3 regions of the Streptomyces sp. NPDC051452 genome follow, and region 1 is predicted to be linked to each of the others. Evidence: riboswitches for the same ligand, from Rfam matches in the RefSeq annotation. Region 1 holds a riboswitch; each other region holds the start of a gene.

Region 1 (6,326 bases):
CTGCCGTACGACAGGTCGAAGTCGTGCCAGTCCCCGTCGTGGACCAGGTCGCCGAGGAGTTCGGCGTGCGGCATGCCGGTGCTGAAGCCGACCTGCAGGCGGCCGCGGGACAGTACGTCGGCGAGCGCCAGGTCCTCGGCGAGGCGGAACGGGTTCTCGTACCCGATCGGGATGACCGCGGTCCCCAGTTCCACCCGCTTGGTGCGCTGGCCGGCGGCGGCGAGGAACACCGCGGCCGAGCCGACACCGTGTTCGAGATGGCGTTGCCGGATCCAGGCACCGTCGAAGCCGAGTCGTTCGCCGTACTCGAACAGCTGCAGGGTTTCCTCCAGGCCGGTGTACGGGTCGTCATCGGCGAAGTTTCCCGGGGTGAGAAAGGCCAGCGAGCTGATCGTGGGGTTGCCCATGCGGTGTCCGCCCTCTTCGACGTGGTCTTCTCGGTGGCGCAAGGCATTCAGGAGCCGCTTCGCTCACGTGGGATCTTCTGCCCGGCCTCGATCGCCACGGGCAGCCGGTTCTCGGCCGGCGGTAGCGGGCAGGTGGCCAGATCGGTGTAGGCGCACGGCAGGTTCGCCGCCCGGTTGAAGTCCAGGACGACCGTGCCGTCGGCGGCGGGCGGGGGGCAGACGATGGCCCGGTTGGCGGCGTAGGTGGTGACCCCGGACGTCGCGTCGGTGAACAGCACCAGCAGACTGCCCGGGCTGTGTCCGGGGAACGCGGTGAGGATCAGGGGCCGTCCGTCCAGTTCGAACTCGACCCGGCCCGGCGCGTCGTACACGTGCTCGAGGCCCTCGACCGCCGCGCCCACGGTCGTCGGTCGTGGCTCGTCGAAGGCCGTGTAGCGGCCGGTCACCGCCCAGCGTGGATGCGGGGCATAGGCGGGCGTGCCGGTGAAGGCGGTACGCAAGGGGTTGTCCGGGTGCCGGGGACGGACGATGTCGTGTCCGCCGCGCTTGGCCACCTCGATCACAGCGTCGCCCCAGAGCGCGTTGACTCCGCCGCGCTCCGGGAGCACCCCGAAGCGGTGCTCGCCGCGGACGGGGGCGCCGTCCACGACCAGTTCCTCACCGTCGTCGAGGTTGACGACGACCCCGTCGGCCCCGGTCGACCAGGCGCCCGGAGCGTCCGGGATACGCTGCGGCTCCTCACCCAGCCAGTGCCGCCCGGTGATCGCGAGGAACCCGTGCGGGGCGGCGAGTCCTGCCTCCTGCCTGGTGTGCCATTCCTGCCAGTCGTGGGTGAAGGCGGACAGGTCTGCGGTGGTGTCACGAACGGTCATGCGGGCTCCCTCGCTCGCATCGGCTTGGTGCGGCCGTGGCATGGCGGCCGCGGGGATCACCGCGAACAGCTCGCGGATGTCGGCGTGCCGGGGGTGGGTGAAAACGAAAGCCCTCGTGGGGACGAGGCGGGAACGACGGAAGAGCGCCGCGGGCGTCGAGCAGCGCTGAACGTCTCAGACAGCCGACGGGACGCAGTCAGCCATGACACAGACAGCTGGTGATGCGCTGCAGATCGATGTGGCGTCGGCGGGAAAAGCGAGAGAAAGTCACCGCACACACGAGGGAGGGGACGGGGACGCTGCTGTACCGCACGCTCGCCCCTCCGTGTCCCAGGCCGCTGCCACGGCGCCACGCGTTTGCCGGATCGGCGACCCGGCCGGGCTTTCACCTGGAGCACCCCACCGCGTCGGAGGGTTGCCGGTCAGCAAGCCAGGGCTTGACGCTGACACTCGATGCCGCTTGAAAAGCTACCTATCGCCGCCGTAGCCCGTCAATGTCGCAAGACGAGCCGTCGCTTCGTCTCGAAAGGTATTCGGGTAACGGGCGTATGGCGGGGACGCGAAGCCGTCATTGCAATGTCAGGCGGACAACCTCCTTTTGTTGACCGGGAGTTGGGGCCTGGATAGCGTCCCCGGCATGCCGATCTCCCTGCGGTTCACTCGGCGGCGCGCCGTTGATCTGCTGCGTGTCGCCGCCGCGCTGTGTAGCTGACCCTCACCCGCGCCCCGGTCAACAGCAGTCACCGCATATCCGCGAGGGAGTACCCGTGCATCCGCTCACCACCCGCCGCTCCGCCCTGAGGGCGCTGGGCTCGGCCGCCCTGCTGGCCGCCTCCGGCACCGTCCCGTCCGCCACGGCTGCCGTGGCGGACGAACGGACGTCGCGCCCGTCCGTGGCCCTCGACTGGTACGACCTGACGGCCGACACCATCGCGGCCGCCGGCGCCGCCACCCAGATCACCAACAACCGTACCTGGGCCATCGGTTGGCTCGCTGCGGCCCGAGCTACCCGCGAGGTGCCGCCCGGCGTCGACCGGAGGGACTTCCAGGACGCGGCCCTGGCGTCCGCCGTACACGATGCCTTGTCGGCTCTGGTCCCGTCCCGCACCCAGGAACTGGATGCCGCGTTGCGAACCACTCTGGACCGCGTCCCGGACGGGCCGGCCAAGTCGAAGGGGGTGGCGGCCGGTGCGCGCCAGGCACGGCTGGTCCTCGCTTCCCGCGAGGGCGACGGTCTCGACCCGGCCTCGGTCAACGCGCCCTTCACCGTGCCGCCCGCGGCTCCCGGCGTGTGGCAGCCGACGCCGCCCGCCTACGCCCCCGCCGCACAGTACGGCAACCGGCTCGCGAGACCCTTCCTGCTGGACGGCCCCGACCAGTACCGGCTGCCCGCACCGCCCGCCCTGGACTCCGCGCGCTATCGTGCCGACCTGGCCGAGGTACGGGCGTACGGGGCCGTGGACAGCACCGTGCGCTCAGCGCTGCAGACCGAGACCGCCACCTTCTGGCTGGGCTCCTCACTGATGCTGTACACCGAGCCGCTGAGGGTCGCCCTCGCCCGGTCGCCACGCTTCGTCCCCGCACGGGCCGCGCTGGTGGCGCTGTTCCACATCGCCCTGGTGGACACGCAGATCGCCACCTCCGACACCAAGTACGCGTACCTGCGCTGGCGCCCCGTCACGGCCATCCGCGCCGGCGCGATCGACCCGGACCCCGACTGGACGCCGCTGCACGTCACGCCGGCCCACCCCGACTACCCCAGCGGCCACAACACCTACTCGGGCGCGGCGGAAACGATCCTCACGGGGCTCACCGGGCCGCGGACCGCACCGTTCGAGCTGACCAGTCCCACCGCCCCCGGAGTGACGCGCACTTACACGGCCTGGAGTCAGCTGTCCCGGGACAACGAGGACGCCCGCGTCTACTCCGGCATCCACACCCGCTCGGCCGACGTGAGCGGCCTCGCCCTCGGCAAGCGGGTGGCGGGGCACGCGCTGCGCAACGCGGAACGTCTATTCGGCGTGTCTTGAACGATTCGGGATGCGGCCACCCGGCGGCCCCGTCCCGAACCTGGTTACTCGAGCACGGCGGCCGCCTCCCGCAGTGCTCGCCGACGCGGATGCCGCTTGCCATGACGCTCCACCGGAGGCCGAGCCCTCTACGTCGACGCTGACGTGACACAGATCTCGATGCGCCTCCGGTAGACGGTCCATACGTCGGAAGCGCGTTGGTGGCGGGCCGCTGTAAGGTGAGAGAACAGCCCTTGACCTGCACAAAGCAGGCAGGGAGCGAATTCCGGGAGTGCTGAATGCTTCGCACCATGTTCAAGTCCAAGATCCACCGCGCCACCGTCACCCAGGCCGACCTGCACTATGTGGGATCGGTGACCATCGACGCGGATCTGCTCGACGCCGCCGACCTGTTGCCGGGCGAGCTCGTGCACATCGTCGACATCACCAACGGCGCCAGGCTGGAGACGTACGTCATCGAGGGTGAGCGCGGATCCGGGGTGATCGGGATCAACGGGGCCGCCGCCCACCTCGTGCACCCCGGAGATCTGGTGATCATCATCAGTTACGCTCAGGTCGACGACGCCGAGGCACGGAACCTGCGGCCACGGGTCGTGCACGTCGACGCCGGCAACCGGATCGTGTCCCTCGGCGCCGACCCCTCCGAGCCGGTCCCCGGCTCCGACCAGCAACGCAGCCCGCAGGCCGTGCGGGCCTGACCAGCGGGGCTGGACCAGAAGCGGTACCGGAACCAGGACCAGGAGCGTGTGTCCATGAGCGAGATCGAGATCCGCGACAACCGGGCTGCGGGCCGTCTGGAGGCCGTCGACGCCGGTGAAGTCGTCGGCCGCATCGAGTACTTCGTCCTGGAGTCGCCGGCGCGCGCCCTGGTCCCGGTCCACACGATCGTGGAGCCGGCCCACGAGGGCAAGGGCATCGCCGGCTCCCTGGCCCGGGAGCTGTACGCCCTCGCCGAGCGTGAGGGCGTCCCGGTGGCTCCGCTCTGTCCGTACGTCGTCAAGTGGGCCGAACGCCACCCGGACGTGGCGCCGGCGGCCGACCCGCGGCTGATCGCGGCCGCGGAGGACTGGCTGCGGGCCCACCCGGACCGGTTCTGACCGAGCGACGAGTGAGGCGTGCCGCGCCCGGACCCTCGATCGGTCGAGGCGCGCTCGGCACGTGCTGCCGTCGGGTGAGTGCGGGAGCGGCCGTCGGGTAGGCGGGGGAGTAGTCCAGTGGCGACGATCACCGACTGCCCGGAGGACAACGATGACGATCCCGCACCCCGACCCCGCCCCGCCGGGACCCGGCCCCACTCCGCCGGATCCGTACCCGAGCCCCGTACCGCCCCCGCAGCCCGGCCCGGAGCCAAGCCCGCCGGGCCCCGGCCCCGGCCCCACGCCGCCGGCACCGGGCCCCGACCCGACGCCGCCCCCGGCACCACCGGCCCCCGGTCCGCCGGAGCCCTCGCCCTCACCGGTCCCGCCCGGACCGGAACCGGTGCCCAATCCCGAGCCGGGTCCACCCCTCACCTGAGAACTGAGACCCCACACCCGGCACCACACGGCGGGGGCGCGGACGGCCCGGCGGAACAGCCGCCGCACGCTCGCCCGCGCCCGCGCGCCTCGCGCCTTCCTCAGGCACCCGGTGCCCGGGTCAGGCCGGTACCTCCGACCGGTCGCCGCCCCACAGCGTGTGGAACGCGCCGTCCCGGTCCACCCGGCGATAGGTGTGCGCGCCGAAGAAGTCCCGCTGCCCCTGCGTGAGCGCCGCCGGCAGCCGTTCCGCGCGCAGCGCGTCGTAGTACGCCAGCGCCGCCGCGAAGCCCGGCGTCGGCACGCCCTGCCGCGTCGCCGCGATCAGCACCTCGCGCCAGTCGTCCTGCGCCCCGGCGATCTCCCGCGCGAACGTCTCGTCCGACAGCAGGCTCGGCAGGTCGGGGCGGGCGTCGTACGCGGCGCGGATGCGGTCCAGGAACGCCGCCCGGATGATGCAGCCGCCGCGCCAGATCGAGGAGACGGCACCGAGGTCGATGTCCCAGCCGTACTCCTCGCTGCCCGCCGCGAGCTCGTGGAAGCCCTGCGTGTACGACACGATCTTGGACGCGTACAGCGCCTGCTCCACCCGGTCCGCGAAGGCCGCCGCCTCCGACTCGCTCAGCGCGGACGGCGTCGGGCCTGCCAGCCCGCGCGAGGCCTCGCGCAGCGCCGCGTGGCCGGACAGGGAGCGCGCGAAGACCGCCTCGGCGATACCGGACACCGGTACGCCCAGGTCCAGGGCGATCTGCACCGTCCAGCGGCCGGTGCCCTTCTGCTCGGCCTGGTCGACGACGACGTCCACGAACGGCTTACCGGTCGCCTGGTCCACATGGGAGAGCACCTCGGCGGTGATCTCGATCAGGTAGGAGTCCAGCCGGCCCGTGTTCCAGGTGCGGAAGATCTCCGCGATCTGCGCGGGGGAGTACCCGGCCACGTCGCGCAGCAGCTGGTACGCCTCGCCGATCAGCTGCATGTCGGCGTACTCGATGCCGTTGTGGACCATCTTCACGAAGTGCCCGGCGCCGTCGGGGCCGCAGTGCGTGACACAGGGGGCGCCGTCCGACGCCTTCGCGGAGATCTTCTCCAGCATCGGCCCCAGGGAGGCGTACGACTCCTTCGAGCCTCCCGGCATGATGCTCGGCCCGTGCAGCGCGCCCTCCTCGCCGCCGGAGATACCGGTCCCGACGAAGTGGATGCCGCGCTCGCGCAGCTCCCGCTCCCGGCGCCGGGTGTCCGCGAAGTGCGCGTTGCCGCCGTCGATGATCATGTCGCCCGGTTCCAGCAGCGGCGCGAACTCCTCGATCACCGCGTCCGTCGGGTCACCCGCCTTGACCATGACGACGAGCCGGCGCGGACGCTCCAGCGCGGCCACGAAGTCCTCGGCCGACTCGGCCGCGATGAAGTCGCCCTCCTGCCCGAACTCCTCCACCAGCGCCTTCGTCCGCGAGACCGTACGGTTGTGCACGGCGACCGTGTAGCCGTTGCGGGCGAAGTTGCGGG
Region 2 (6,326 bases), on a different contig from region 1:
GCGTAGGGCGGCTCGCCCTGGTTGCGGACCATGCCGATGTGCCACAGCTGCGGGACGATCGTGCCGCCGGCCGCGTGGACGTCCTCGGCGACCTTGGCCCAGCCCGCGAGCTGCTCCTCACCGTGGAAGCGCGGGACGCTGTCGCTCTGCCCGGCCGACTCGTGGCCGACGTAGGTTCCCTCGGTGACGATCAGTCCGACACCGGCGGCGGCGCGGCGCGCGTAGTAGGAGCGCACGTCCTCGCCGGGGATGCCGCCCGGGGAGAACATCCGGGTCATCGGCGCCATCACGATCCGGTTCGGCACGGTCAGGCCGTTCAGCGCGATCGGGCGGGAGAGGATCTGGGCCGCGCGGGAGGCGGCGGGCGTGGTGACGGTCACGGAATGACTCCTCGGGTGATTGCTGACCAGGGGGTATGTGCGCGCGCATTGTTGCACCTCCTGAAATAACGGTCGCCACGGCGCCCGCATTCCATTCCCGCCCCGGCCTTCACGTGACGCCGCTCACACTCCGCCGATCGAGCCGCCGCCCCGCTCCGCGGCACCGCCACCCGCCGCGAGGCCACACCCGGACAGGACCCCGGGAACGCCCGAGGGCGGCACCCCCAGCCAGAAGCTGGAAGTGCCGCCCTCGGTCCGCAGGACAGGCGATCAACCCTCGGGTCGATCAGAAGTCCATGTCACCGCCCGGCATGCCGCCACCGGCAGGCGCGGCGGCCTTCTCCGGCTTGTCGGCGATGACGGCCTCGGTGGTGAGGAACAGCGCGGCGATGGAGGCGGCGTTCTGCAGCGCGGAACGGGTCACCTTCGCCGGGTCGATGATGCCCTCGGCGACCAGGTCGACGTACTCGCCGGTCGCGGCGTTCAGGCCGTGGCCCGGGGTCAGGTTGCGCACCTTCTCCACCACGACACCGCCCTCGAGGCCGGCGTTGACGGCGATCTGCTTCAGCGGGGCCTCGAGCGCGATGCGCACGGCGTTGGCGCCGGTCGCCTCGTCACCCTCGAGCTCCAGCTTCTCGAAGACCTGGGAGGCCTGCAGCAGGGCCACGCCACCACCGGCGACGATGCCCTCCTCGACGGCGGCCTTCGCGTTGCGGACGGCGTCCTCGATGCGGTGCTTGCGCTCCTTGAGCTCCACCTCGGTGGCGGCACCGGCCTTGATGACCGCGACACCGCCGGCGAGCTTCGCCAGGCGCTCCTGCAGCTTCTCGCGGTCGTAGTCCGAGTCGCTGTTCTCGATCTCGGCGCGGATCTGGTTCACGCGGCCCTGCACCTGCTCCGAGGAGCCGGCACCGTCGACGATGGTGGTCTCGTCCTTGGTGATGACGACCTTGCGGGCGCGGCCCAGGAGGTCCAGGGTCGCGTTCTCCAGCTTGAGGCCGACCTCCTCGGAGATGACCTCGCCGCCCGTGAGGATGGCGATGTCGCCGAGCATGGCCTTGCGGCGGTCACCGAAGCCCGGGGCCTTGACGGCGACGGACTTGAAGGTGCCGCGGATCTTGTTGACGACCAGGGTCGACAGGGCCTCGCCCTCGACGTCCTCGGCGATGATCAGCAGCGGCTTGCCCGACTGCATGACCTTCTCCAGCAGCGGGAGCAGGTCCTTGACCGAGGAGATCTTGGAGTTGGCGATGAGGATGTACGGGTCGTCGAGCGACGCCTCCATCCGCTCCATGTCGGTGGCGAAGTACGCCGAGATGTAGCCCTTGTCGAAGCGCATACCCTCGGTGAGCTCCAGCTCCAGACCGAAGGTCTGGGACTCCTCGACGGTGATGACGCCTTCCTTGCCGACCTTGTCCATCGCCTCGGCGATCAGCTCGCCGATCTGGGTGTCGGCGGCGGAGATGGACGCGGTGGAGGCGATCTGCTCCTTGGTCTCGACGTCCTTCGCCTGCTCCAGCAGGGCGGCGGAGACGGCCTCGACGGCCTTCTCGATACCGCGCTTCAGAGCCATCGGGTTGGCGCCGGCGGCGACGTTGCGCAGGCCTTCCTTGACCAGGGCCTGGGCGAGCACGGTCGCGGTGGTCGTACCGTCACCGGCGACGTCGTCCGTCTTCTTGGCGACTTCCTTGACCAGCTCGGCGCCGATCTTCTCGTACGGGTCCTCGAGCTCGATCTCCTTGGCGATGGAGACACCATCGTTGGTGATCGTGGGGGCGCCCCACTTCTTCTCGAGGACGACGTTGCGGCCCTTGGGGCCGAGCGTCACCTTCACGGCGTCCGCGAGCTGGTTCATGCCGCGCTCGAGGCCGCGCCGCGCCTCCTCGTCGAACGCGATGATCTTGGCCATGTGAAGTGGTCCCTCCAGGACTGGGGGTGATTCCTTCGGACCGCGCCCGCGCCCGCGACGGACGGCTCGCCGGCCTTGTGGTTCCTTGCCCCACCCGGCCTGCGGGCCTCACCGACCCGGTCCTTCGTTGTCACTCTCACCTTCAGAGTGCTAACGCAATGATTAGCACTCGGCATGGTCGAGTGCAAGCGCCTCCGAGGGGAACAGCGGGGCGCTCAGCCACCCGCGAACACGACGACACTGGGTCACGCGCGGGCGCGGGGGGCACGCGCGGGCGCGCGAGGCATGCGCGGGCGCGCAGGGGGCACGCGCCGGCCGCGCACGCGCGCCCGCACGACGAAGGGCCCACACCCTCTGCGAGGTGCGGGCCCTTCGTACAGAAAACGTTCAGGCGCTGAGGCGAACCATGTCGGCCTGCGGGCCCTTCTGGCCCTGCGAGATCTCGAACTCCACCCGCTGGCCCTCTTCCAGGGTGCGGTAGCCGTCCATCTGAATGGCGCTGTAATGGACGAAGACGTCCGCACCACCGTCGACCGCGATGAAGCCGTACCCCTTCTCCGCGTTGAACCACTTGACGGTGCCCTGAGCCATGCCTAACTCCCCTATTACTGGCCCTTGCACAGATCCACACTTCGCGGACCCGGGTCAGACCTCGCCCTCCTCCGAAAAGGCCGGGGGGCGTGCGCCGGAACGCGTCGACCGCGGCTGAATGTATCTGTCCAACTGCCCTCTGCAACAGGTCAATCGGACGAGAATTCTGGACGGTCCCGGTCCGGAATGTGGCGAGAATTCGCCCGAATTCAGGGCAAGTCGGGCTCCACAAAAACCACAAAAGCCGCATAAAGCCCGCGCACTTTGGCTACTTCTTATCGGGCTGTGCGGCATGAATCCAGGGCCCGCGACCCGAGGATCGCGACCGTGTTCCCCAACTCTACCGCGCTCAATCACACAGAATTGCCCCCTCCGCTTCTCTCACGGAGGGGGCAATCCCATGAACAATACGTAACCGCTGTTACCGAAGGTAATGATCGGTCATTCCGTCAGCAGCCGCCCGCGACGGCCGGAATGATCGACACACCGGCGCCCTCGGGGGTCGCCGTCTCGAGGCCCTGCTCGAAGCGGACGTCGTCGTCGTTGACGTAGACGTTGACGAACCGGCGCAGCCTGCCCTGGTCGTCCAGCACCCGGGCGGCGATCCCCGCGTGGTTCTTCTCCAGGTCCTCGATGACCTCGGCGAGGGTCCCGCCCTCGGCGGCGACCTCGGCCCGCCCGCCGGTGTAGGTGCGCAGGATGGTCGGGATGCGAACGGTCACGCTCATGCGAGGCCAGCCTCTCGGAAGGAGTCCAGGGTGGGGCGGATGGTGGCGGTCAGGCCGGTGCCGGCCACCGCGTCGAGGGTCTTCAGTCCGTCGCCGGTGTTCAGCACGACCGTGCTCTTCGCCGGGTCCAGCACGCCCTCCTTGAGCAGCTTGCGGGTGACGCCGACGGTCACCCCGCCCGCCGTCTCCGCGAAGATGCCCTCGGTGCGCGCCAGCAGCTTGATGGCGTCCACGATCTCCTCGTCCGTCACGTCCTCCACGGAACCGCCGGTGCGGCGCGCGATGTCCAGGACGTACGGCCCGTCGGCCGGGTTGCCGATGGCGAGGGACTTGGCGATGGTGTCCGGCTTCTGCGGGCGGACCACGTCGTGGCCGGCCTTGAAGGCGGTGGACACCGGCGAGCAGCCCTCGGCCTGCGCGCCGAAGATCTTGTACGGCCGGTCCTCGACCAGTCCCAGCTCCACCAGCTCGCGCAACCCCTTGTCGATCTTCGTGAGCTGGGAGCCGGAGGCGATGGGGACCACGATCTGGTCCGGCAGGCGCCAGCCGAGCTGCTCACAGATCTCGTACGCCAGGGTCTTGGACCCCTCCGCGTAGTACGGCCGCAGATTGACGTTGACGAACCCCCAGCCGTCGCCGGCCGGGTCGCCGATCAGCTCGGAGCAGAAGCGGTTCACGTCGTCGTAGTTGCCCTCGATGCCGACGAGCTCCCCGCCGTAGACCGCGGCCATGACGACCTTGCCCTGCTCCAGGTCGTGCGGGATGAACACGCACGAACGCAGGCCGGAGCGGGCCGCCGCGGCACCCACGGCACCGGCGAGGTTGCCGGTGGAGGAGCAGGAGAGGGTGCTGAAGCCGAAGGCGCGGGCGGCCTCCAGGGCCTGGGCGACGACGCGGTCCTTGAAGGAGTGCGTCGGGTTGCCGGAGTCGTCCTTCACGTACAGACCGCCGGTCACGCCCAGCTCGGCCGCCAGGTTGTCGGCCTTGACCAGCTTGGTCCAGCCCGGGTTGAGGTTGGGCTTGTCGGCGACGTCGGCCGGCACGGGCAGCAGCGGCGCGTACCGCCAGATGTTCGCGGGGCCCGCCTCGATACGCGCCCGCAGCTCCTCGGCGTCATAGCCGGAGAAGTCGTAGGCGATCTCCAGCGGACCGAAACACTCCGCGCAGGCGAAGACGGGGCCGAGGGGGACGCGGTGACCGCACTCGCGGCAGCTCAGGGCCGCGGCGGGCCCGAGGTCGACGGTGGGATTGCCGGTGCTTGCAACTGTCTGCGCAGCCATGGAGGCGAGGCCCTTTCTCCTCATCTTCCTCGCGACGCGTCTCGCCGCGAGACGGATTTGGCACCTTCCCTAGCCGGGAGCCTCGCGTGGAAGACGAGTGCCGGCTGGAGGGTTGCCGGGGCTTCATCGGGCCGTGTCCCTCTGCCCCTCTGGATGAGCGGTATTCGGTTGTGAACGCGCGCGACCCCCGACATGCGATGGTCACCGGCGTTGTTCAAGACTGTAACCGAAGGCCAGGACAGTTGAGATAGTCGTCCGAACCGCGAGACAACGTGAGGAGCCGCAGACCGTGCTGGAAGAAGTCGAGCGCTGGCTGGCCACCCGCTCCTGGTCCGTGACCGATCGTCCGCTCCACGGGCTCCTGGCCGCAAAGCAGCGCACGGGGCAGACGATCAGCGTCGTCCTGCCCGCGCTCAACGAGGAGGAGACCGTCGGCGACATCGTCGCGGTGATCCGGCACGACCTCGTGGAACAGGTGCCGCTGGTCGACGAGATCGTCGTCGTCGACTCCGGCTCCACCGACCGCACCTCGGCGGTCGCCGCCGCGGCGGGCGCCCGGGTCGTCCACCGCGACGACATCCTGCCCCGGCTCCCCGCCGTCCCCGGCAAGGGCGAGGTGCTCTGGCGCTCGCTGCTGGTCACCGGCGGGGACATCGTGTGCTTCATCGACGCCGACCTCAGGGAGTTCTCCTCCGACTTCGTCTCCGGGATCGTCGGTCCGCTGCTCACCGACCCCGGCGTGCACCTCGTCAAGGGCATGTACGACCGCCCGCTCGGCGGCGCCACGGGACAGGGCGGCCGGGTCACCGAACTGATGGCGCGCCCGCTGCTGAACCTGCACTGGCCGCAGCTGGCCGGTTTCGTGCAGCCGCTGGGCGGCGAGTACGCGGCCCGCCGCTCCCTGCTGGAACGGCTGCCGTTCCCGGTGGGCTACGGCGTGGAGCTGGGGATGCTGGTGGACGCCCTGCACCTGGTGGGGCTCGACGCGCTGGCCCAGGTGGACGTGGGCGTGCGCAAGCACCGCCACCAGGACGGCCAGGCGCTGGGCCGGATGGCGGCGGCCATCTACCGCACCGCCCAGCTGCGGCTGGCCCGCGGACACCTGGTCCGGCCCTCCCTCACCCAGTTCGAGCGGGGCGCGGACGGATTCAGGCCGCGCACCTACTCCGTGGACACCGAGGAACGGCCGCCGATGACGGAGATCGCGGAGTACGCGGCACGCCGGGTGGCCTGAGGGACACGGGCGGCCGCCGCCGGAGAACGGCCGTATACAGCCCCTTGCGGGGCGGACCGTACGTTTGAGCGTTTCCGGGCCGGGCTAGGTTGAGGCGTATGGCTTCCACGCACGGTGCTGAGGTGCTGGTCGCGTCCAATCGCGGCCCGGTTTCGTATCAGATGCTCGACGACGGCTCACTGCGCGCCAAACGGGGCGGCGGCG
Region 3 (6,326 bases), on a different contig from region 1:
CGTCGCGGACGCCGATGCCGTACTCGGCGGACAGGGCGGCGGCGAAGTGGGAGCTGTTCCAGCCCTCGACGACGAAGGAGAGGACGCCGACGCGCGGGGCGTCGTCGCCGAAGAGGGACAGGAACCGCACCTCGGGGACGTCGGCGAGGCCCTCGCGGACCGTGCGGACCAGGTGCCGCTCCCGGGCGACCAGGGTGTCCCAGCCGGCCTCGGTGAGCGCCTTGCAGGCCGACGCGATGGAGTAGGCGCCGATGACGTTCGGGGAGCCGGCCTCGTGCCGGGCGGCGCTCTCGTGCCACTCCACGTCCACCGCGCCGTCGGCCCGCCGGGTGACCTTGCGGCTGGCGCCGCCGCCCGCGAGGTACGGCTCGGCCGCCCGCAGCCAGTCGGCGCGGCCGGCCAGCACACCGGAGCCGAAGGGGGCGTACAGCTTGTGCCCGGAGAAGGCGACCCAGTCGACGTCCAGGTCGCGCAGGTCCACCGGGTGGTGCGGGGCGAGCTGGGCGGCGTCGAGGACGATCCGGGCCCCGTGCGCGTGGGCGGCCGCGGCCAGCTCGCGCACCGGCCACAGCTCGCCGGTGACGTTGGAGGCGCCGGTGACGCAGACCAGCGCCGGGCCGTGCGGGTCGCGGTCGGCGAGGGCCCGCTCCAGGGTCTCGACGGCCTGACGCGGGGTGCGCGGGGCGTCGAGGTAGGTGACGCGGGCGTCCTGCCACGGCAGCAGGGAGGCGTGGTGCTCGGTCTCGAACACGAAGACCTGGCAGCCGGCCGGGAGCGTGCGGGCCAGCAGGTTCAGCGAGTCGGTGGTCGACCGGGTGAAGATCACCTGGTCGTCGGCGCGGCAGCCGAGGAAGGCGGCGACCGTCTTGCGGGCGTTCTCGAACAGGTCCGTGGAGAGCTGCGAGAGGTAGCCGGCACCGCGGTGGACGCTGCCGTAGTACGGGGCGTAGGCGGCGACGTCGTCCCAGACGCGCTGCAGGGCGGGGGCGCTGGCCGCGTAGTCGAGCGCGGCGTAGCCGACCTCGCCGCCGGTCACGAGCGGGACGGTGACGTCCCGGCCCAGCACGGGCAGCGGGGCACAGACGGGCTGGTCGGCGGTGGTGGCGGCAGTGGTGGCAGTGGTGGCAGTGGTGACGGACATGCGGGAACTCCCGTGGGCAGCTGGAACTCACCGCGCGAGCGGACACGGCTCCAGCGCGGGCGAGGGGAAAAGGGGGATGCGGAGGCGGGGCTCTGCGGCCCTATCGCATTCGCTTGCTCACGGAAGGCTCCCTCGACGACCAGGACCCCTGGAGATTCGTGAGGGGTCCGCGCTTGCCGCGGACCTTGCTGTCCACGACCTGGTCTTCACCCGGGGCACCCCGCCACGGACGGAGGGTTGCCGGACAGTCGGCCGGGGCCTCATGACTGTCACTCATGACCTGGTTCAGTATCCTGCCACACGATCTTCGGCGCGCAAGGCGCGGTCCGCCATGTGGACCGCGCCTCGTACGGGACCGGGTCAGGCGTGGGTGGCCGCCACCCATCGCTCCAGCGACCGCTTGGCGGCGCCCGAGTCGATCGACTCCCGCGCCTTGGCCATGCCGGCGCGCAGCTGGTCGGCGAGGGACGCGTCGGTCGGATGGAGGGCGACCAGCGCGGCCGCCGAGTTCAGCAGCACCGCGTCGCGCACCGGGCCCCGCTCGCCGTCCAGCAAACGGCGGGCGACCTCCGCGTTGTAGGCCGCGTCCGCGCCGCGCAGGGCGTCCACGGGAACGAGGTCGATGCCCACGTCCCGCGGGTCGAAGGTCTCCTCGGTGACCTTGCCGTCGCGCACCACCCACACCCGGGAGGTGGCGGTGACGGTCAGCTCGTCCAGGCCGTCGTCGCCCCGGAAGACCAGCGCCGAGTTGCCGCGCTCGGCGAGCACACCGGCCACGATCGGCGCCATCCGCGGGTCGGCCACGCCGACCGCCTGGGCCCGCACCTTGGCCGGGTTCGTCAGCGGACCCAGCACGTTGAAGGTGGTCCGGATGCCCAGCTGGCCGCGCGCGGCGGCCACATGGCGCAGGGACGGGTGGAACTTCACCGCGAAGCAGATGGTGATGCCGGCCTCCTCGGCGACCTCCGCCACCCGTCTCGGGGTCAGGCCGAGATTGATCCCGAGCTGCTCCAGGACGTCGGAGGACCCGGAGGCGGAGGAGGCGGCGCGGTTGCCGTGCTTGACGACCTTCGCACCGGTGCCCGCGACGACGATCGAGGACATGGTGGAGATGTTCACCGTCTTGGCGCCGTCACCGCCGGTACCGACGATGTCGACGGCCGGGCCGGGCACCTCGATCACGTTGGCGTGCTCGTACATCGTCCGGACCAGCCCGGAGATCTCCTCGACCGTCTCGCCCTTGGCCCGCAGCGCCACCATGAAGCCGGCGATCTGCGCGTCGGTCGCCTCGCCGCGCATGATCAGGTCCATCGCCCAGGCGGTCTCGTCGGCGCTCAGGTCACGGCCGTTCAGCAGGCCGTTCAGCAGGACGGGCCAGGAACGGCCCGCCGCGGTGTCGCCTCCAGCGGGGGTCACAGCGCTCATCAGCCGCTCCTCGTACACAGTCCTGCAAGTCGTAGACCACCCTATCCAGCCCGGAACAGGGTGAAGGGCCCCGTCCGCAACCCGGACGGGGCCCTTCACCGTGGTGTGGCGACGCGAGGATCAGTGGTGGCCGTGGCCGCTCGTGATCTCCTTGTACTCCTCGACGCTCGGCTTGGGGATCTGGCTGTCCTCGCCGTAGAAGGCGCTGGAGAGCTTCGCACGCAGCTTCTGCGTGGCCTTCACCTTGCGCTCGACGCCGTTCTCGTCGACCGTCGGGCCGATCTCGGCCGGCCGGTACTGGTGGTGCGCGGTGAGCGTGTGCAGCTGCTCCTGGCTGAGCGGCTCGTGCACCTCGATGAACTCACCGTGCGGCAGCCGCTTGATGATGCCGGTCTCGCGACCGTGCAGCACCTTCTCGCGGTCCCGGCGCTGCAGGCCGAGGCAGATCCGCTTGGTGGCGATGAACGCGATGACCGGTCCGGCGAAGAAGAAGATCCGGACGAACCAGGTGACCGCGTTGATCGACAGGTGGAAGTGGGTGGCGATGAGGTCGTTGCCACCGCCCACCAGACCGATCATGTAGACCGTCACCCAGGCGACACCAAACGCCGTACGGGTCGGGGCGTTGCGCGGGCGGTCCAGGATGTGGTGCTCGCTCTTGTCGCCGGTGACCCAGGACTCGATGAACGGGTAGACCGCGATCGCCATCAGCACGAGACCGAAGAGCACCAGCGGGATGAACACGCCCAGGACGAGCGTGTGACCCCAGAAGTTGATCTCCCAGCCCGGCATGTAGCGGACCAGACCCTCGGCGAAGCCCATGTACCAGTCGGGCTGGGCGCCGGTGGACACCTGGTCCGGGCGGTAGGGGCCCATGGCCCAGATCGGGTTGATCTGCGCGATGGCCGCGATCGCCGCGATGGCGCCGAAGACCAGGAAGAAGAAGCCTCCGGCCTTGGCCATGTAGACCGGCAGCAGGGGCATGCCGACGACGTTCTTCTCGGTCTTGCCGGGGCCCGCGAACTGCGTGTGCTTGTGGTAGAAGACCAGGATCAGGTGGCCGACCACCAGGCCGAGCATGATGCCCGGCAGCAGCAGGATGTGGATCGAGTAGAACCGGGCGACGAAGTCGTGTCCGGGGAACTCACCGCCGAAGAGGAACATCGAGATGTACGTGCCGACGATCGGCATGGACAGGATCGCGCCCTCGGTGAAGCGGACACCGGTGCCGGAGAGCAGGTCGTCCGGCAGCGAGTAACCGGTGAAGCCGGTGAACATGCCGAGGACGAACAGCAGGAAGCCGAACAGCCAGTTGATCTCGCGCGGCTTGCGGAACGCGCCGGTGAAGAACACGCGCATCATGTGCACGAACATGCCGGCGAGGAAGATCAGCGCGGCCCAGTGGTGGATCTGCCGGACGAGCAGACCACCGCGCACGTCGAACGAGATGTGCAGGGTCGAGCTGAACGCCTCGGACATCAGCTGTCCCTGGAGCGGGACGTAGGAGCCGTGGTACTCCACCTCGTTCATCGACGGGTGGAAGAACAGCGTCAGATAGACACCCGTCAGGATGATGATGATGAAGCTGTAGAGGCAGACCTCACCCAACATGAACGACCAGTGGTCGGGGAAGATCTTCCGCATGTTGGCCTTGGCCAGGGAGTAGATCCCCAGCCGGCCGTCGGCCCAGTCGGCGACGCGCTCGCCGGCCGGTGCCTTCCCGCGGGTGCGGCCGGCGGCAGCGCCGGACGTGTTCGTGTCGTTCGCTGCAGTACTCATCCGCGCTCCCAGAAAGCAGGACCGACGGGCTCCTCGAAGTCGCCGAGCGCCTGGAGGTAACCCTCACTGTCCACACCGATGCGCAGCTGCGGCAGGGCGTGGCCGGCGGGGCCGAAGATCACTCGGGCACCGTCGGAGAGGTCGAAGGTGGACTGGTGGCACGGGCAGAGCACGTGGTGCGTCTGCTGCTCGTACAGGGAGATCGGGCAACCGACGTGGGTGCAGATCTTGGAGAAGGCGACGATGCCCTCGTGCGACCAGTCGAGCTCGCGCTTGTCCTTGATGTTGCCCGGCTGCAGCCGGACGATCATCAGGGCGGCCTTGGCGATCTCGTTCTGGAAGTCCTCGGCCGTCTCCTCCAGCCCGTCGGGCTTGGCGAAGGTCAGCGAGCCGACGATGACGTCCTCGGGACGCAGCGGCTGGTTCGTGTTCATGTTGATCAGGCGCTTGCCCTTGGCCCACAGGGTGTGGCGGAGCTTGGTCCCGGGGGCCGGGCCGAGTCCGCCGAGCAGCATGACGCCCGAGAGCGGCACCAGGGCCAGCGCACCGAACATGGTGTTGCGGATCAGCTTGCGGCGGCCGATCGCCGACTCCTTGGCACCCTCACGGAAGTCCGCGTGGACCTGCGCCCGGACGTCGGGAGAGGCCTCGATCGGGTGCCGCTCGGCGGGAACCTCGACGTCGGACATCAGGGTGCGGGCCCAGTGGACCGCACCCGCGCCGATGCAGAACAGCGCCACGCCGAGGGTCAGCCCCAGCGTGAAGTTCATGGCGCTGACGTGCCCGATCGGGAAGACGAAGATCGACTTGTCGTTCGGGATCACGAGGTACGCGACGATGAAGGCGATGGTGGCCAGCATCGAGACCGTGAACAGCAGGGCCACCACACGCTCGGACCGCTTGGCGGCCCGCTCGTCGATGTCCTGGATGCGGGGCTCGTGCGGCGGCAGGCCCGGGTCGGCGAACGGGTTCTCCTCGTCCGCGACGCTCACGGCGCCGTGCCCGTGGTCCCGCTCGGCGGGCAGGTTCTCTTCTGGAATGTCTTGGCTACTCATGACTTCTTGGCCTTTGCGGTCCGAGCGGCGACCCAGACGGCGACCGCGATCAACGCGCCCAGCCCGAAGATCCAGGCGAACAGGCCCTCACTGACCGGCCCGATGCCGCCCAGCTCCATACCGCCCGGGTTCACGGTCTCGCTGCTGTCGACCGCGTGCAGGTACGCGATGATGTCCTTCTTGTTCTTCTCCGACATCGTGGTGTCGGGGAAGGACGGCATGTTCTGCGGGCCGGTCTGCATGGCCTCGTAGATGTGCTTGGGTGCGACGCCTTCGAGGGTCGGGGCGTACTTGCCCTTGGTGAGGGCACCGCCCTTGCCGGTGAAGTTGTGGCACTGCGCGCAGTTGGTGCGGAACAGCTCGCCACCCTTGGCGATGTCCGCCCCGGCCGGACCGTACTGATCCTTGGTCGGCACGCTCGGACCGGCGCCCAGCGACGCGACGTACGCGGCGAGCTGGTCGATCTGGGCCTGCGTGTAGACGACCTTCTTGCTGGGGATCTGCGCCATCTGGGAGGTCGAGGCCGGCATACGGCCGGTGCCCACCTGGAAGTCGACCGCGGCGGCGCCGACGCCGACCAGGCTCGGCCCGTCGGAGGAGCCCTGGCCACCGGTGCCGTGGCAGCTTGCGCAGCCGACCTGGTAGAGCTTCTTGCCCTCCTTGATGGTCAGGGACTGGGCGGTTTCATCGGCCTGCGCCTTCGTCGCGGGCGCGAACGCGGCGTACAGCCCCCCGGTGGCCGCCAGCGCGAGGAGTAGGACGACGACCGCCGCCAGCGGATGGCGTCGTCGTGCGGAGAGCTTTTTCACGGATTACCCCGGTGTCAGGATCTTCTGCGTCGATGCTTCTGGATGTGCGGGAGCGGTCCCGGCTACTTGATCAGGTAGATCGTGGCGAAGAGGCCGATCCAGACGACATCGACGAAG

What was found. A riboswitch is a leader RNA that binds a small molecule or an ion and turns the genes downstream of it on or off. The one in region 1 is predicted to bind S-adenosylmethionine.
Region 2: linked by a shared signal. The riboswitch ahead of thrC (threonine synthase) and the one ahead of ACIBA9_RS00890 (putative leader peptide) in region 1 are both predicted to bind S-adenosylmethionine.
Region 3: linked by a shared signal. The riboswitch ahead of ACIBA9_RS14105 (aminotransferase class V-fold PLP-dependent enzyme) and the one ahead of ACIBA9_RS00890 (putative leader peptide) in region 1 are both predicted to bind S-adenosylmethionine.

The regions. Positions count from the first base shown of each region.
Region 1 is NZ_JBITEB010000001.1:200,034-206,359, forward strand. Features, by position in the region: gene ACIBA9_RS00880 (LLM class flavin-dependent oxidoreductase) at 1-407, opposite strand, end outside; gene ACIBA9_RS00885 (DUF1684 domain-containing protein) at 455-1,279, opposite strand; gene ACIBA9_RS00890 (putative leader peptide) at 1,476-1,592, opposite strand; SAM riboswitch class IV at 1,628-1,737, opposite strand; gene ACIBA9_RS00895 (putative leader peptide) at 1,917-1,991, shown strand; gene ACIBA9_RS00900 (vanadium-dependent haloperoxidase) at 2,047-3,309, shown strand; gene panD (aspartate 1-decarboxylase) at 3,588-4,007, shown strand; gene ACIBA9_RS00910 (GNAT family N-acetyltransferase) at 4,062-4,406, shown strand; gene gndA (NADP-dependent phosphogluconate dehydrogenase) at 4,945-6,326, opposite strand, start outside.
Region 2 is NZ_JBITEB010000018.1:47,552-53,877, forward strand. Features, by position in the region: gene ACIBA9_RS31620 (NADH:flavin oxidoreductase) at 1-380, opposite strand, end outside; gene groL (chaperonin GroEL) at 667-2,289, opposite strand; gene ACIBA9_RS31630 (cold-shock protein) at 2,677-2,880, opposite strand; gene ACIBA9_RS31635 (MoaD/ThiS family protein) at 3,330-3,608, opposite strand; gene thrC (threonine synthase) at 3,605-4,888, opposite strand; SAM riboswitch class I at 4,906-5,048, opposite strand; gene ACIBA9_RS31645 (glucosyl-3-phosphoglycerate synthase) at 5,178-6,122, shown strand; gene ACIBA9_RS31650 (trehalose-6-phosphate synthase) at 6,221-6,326, shown strand, end outside.
Region 3 is NZ_JBITEB010000004.1:408,111-414,436, forward strand. Features, by position in the region: gene ACIBA9_RS14105 (aminotransferase class V-fold PLP-dependent enzyme) at 1-1,141, opposite strand, end outside; SAM riboswitch class IV at 1,306-1,422, opposite strand; gene trpD (anthranilate phosphoribosyltransferase) at 1,502-2,566, opposite strand; gene ACIBA9_RS14115 (cytochrome bc complex cytochrome b subunit) at 2,687-4,345, opposite strand; gene ACIBA9_RS14120 (Rieske 2Fe-2S domain-containing protein) at 4,342-5,400, opposite strand; gene ACIBA9_RS14125 (c-type cytochrome) at 5,397-6,209, opposite strand; gene ACIBA9_RS14130 (heme-copper oxidase subunit III) at 6,272-6,326, opposite strand, start outside.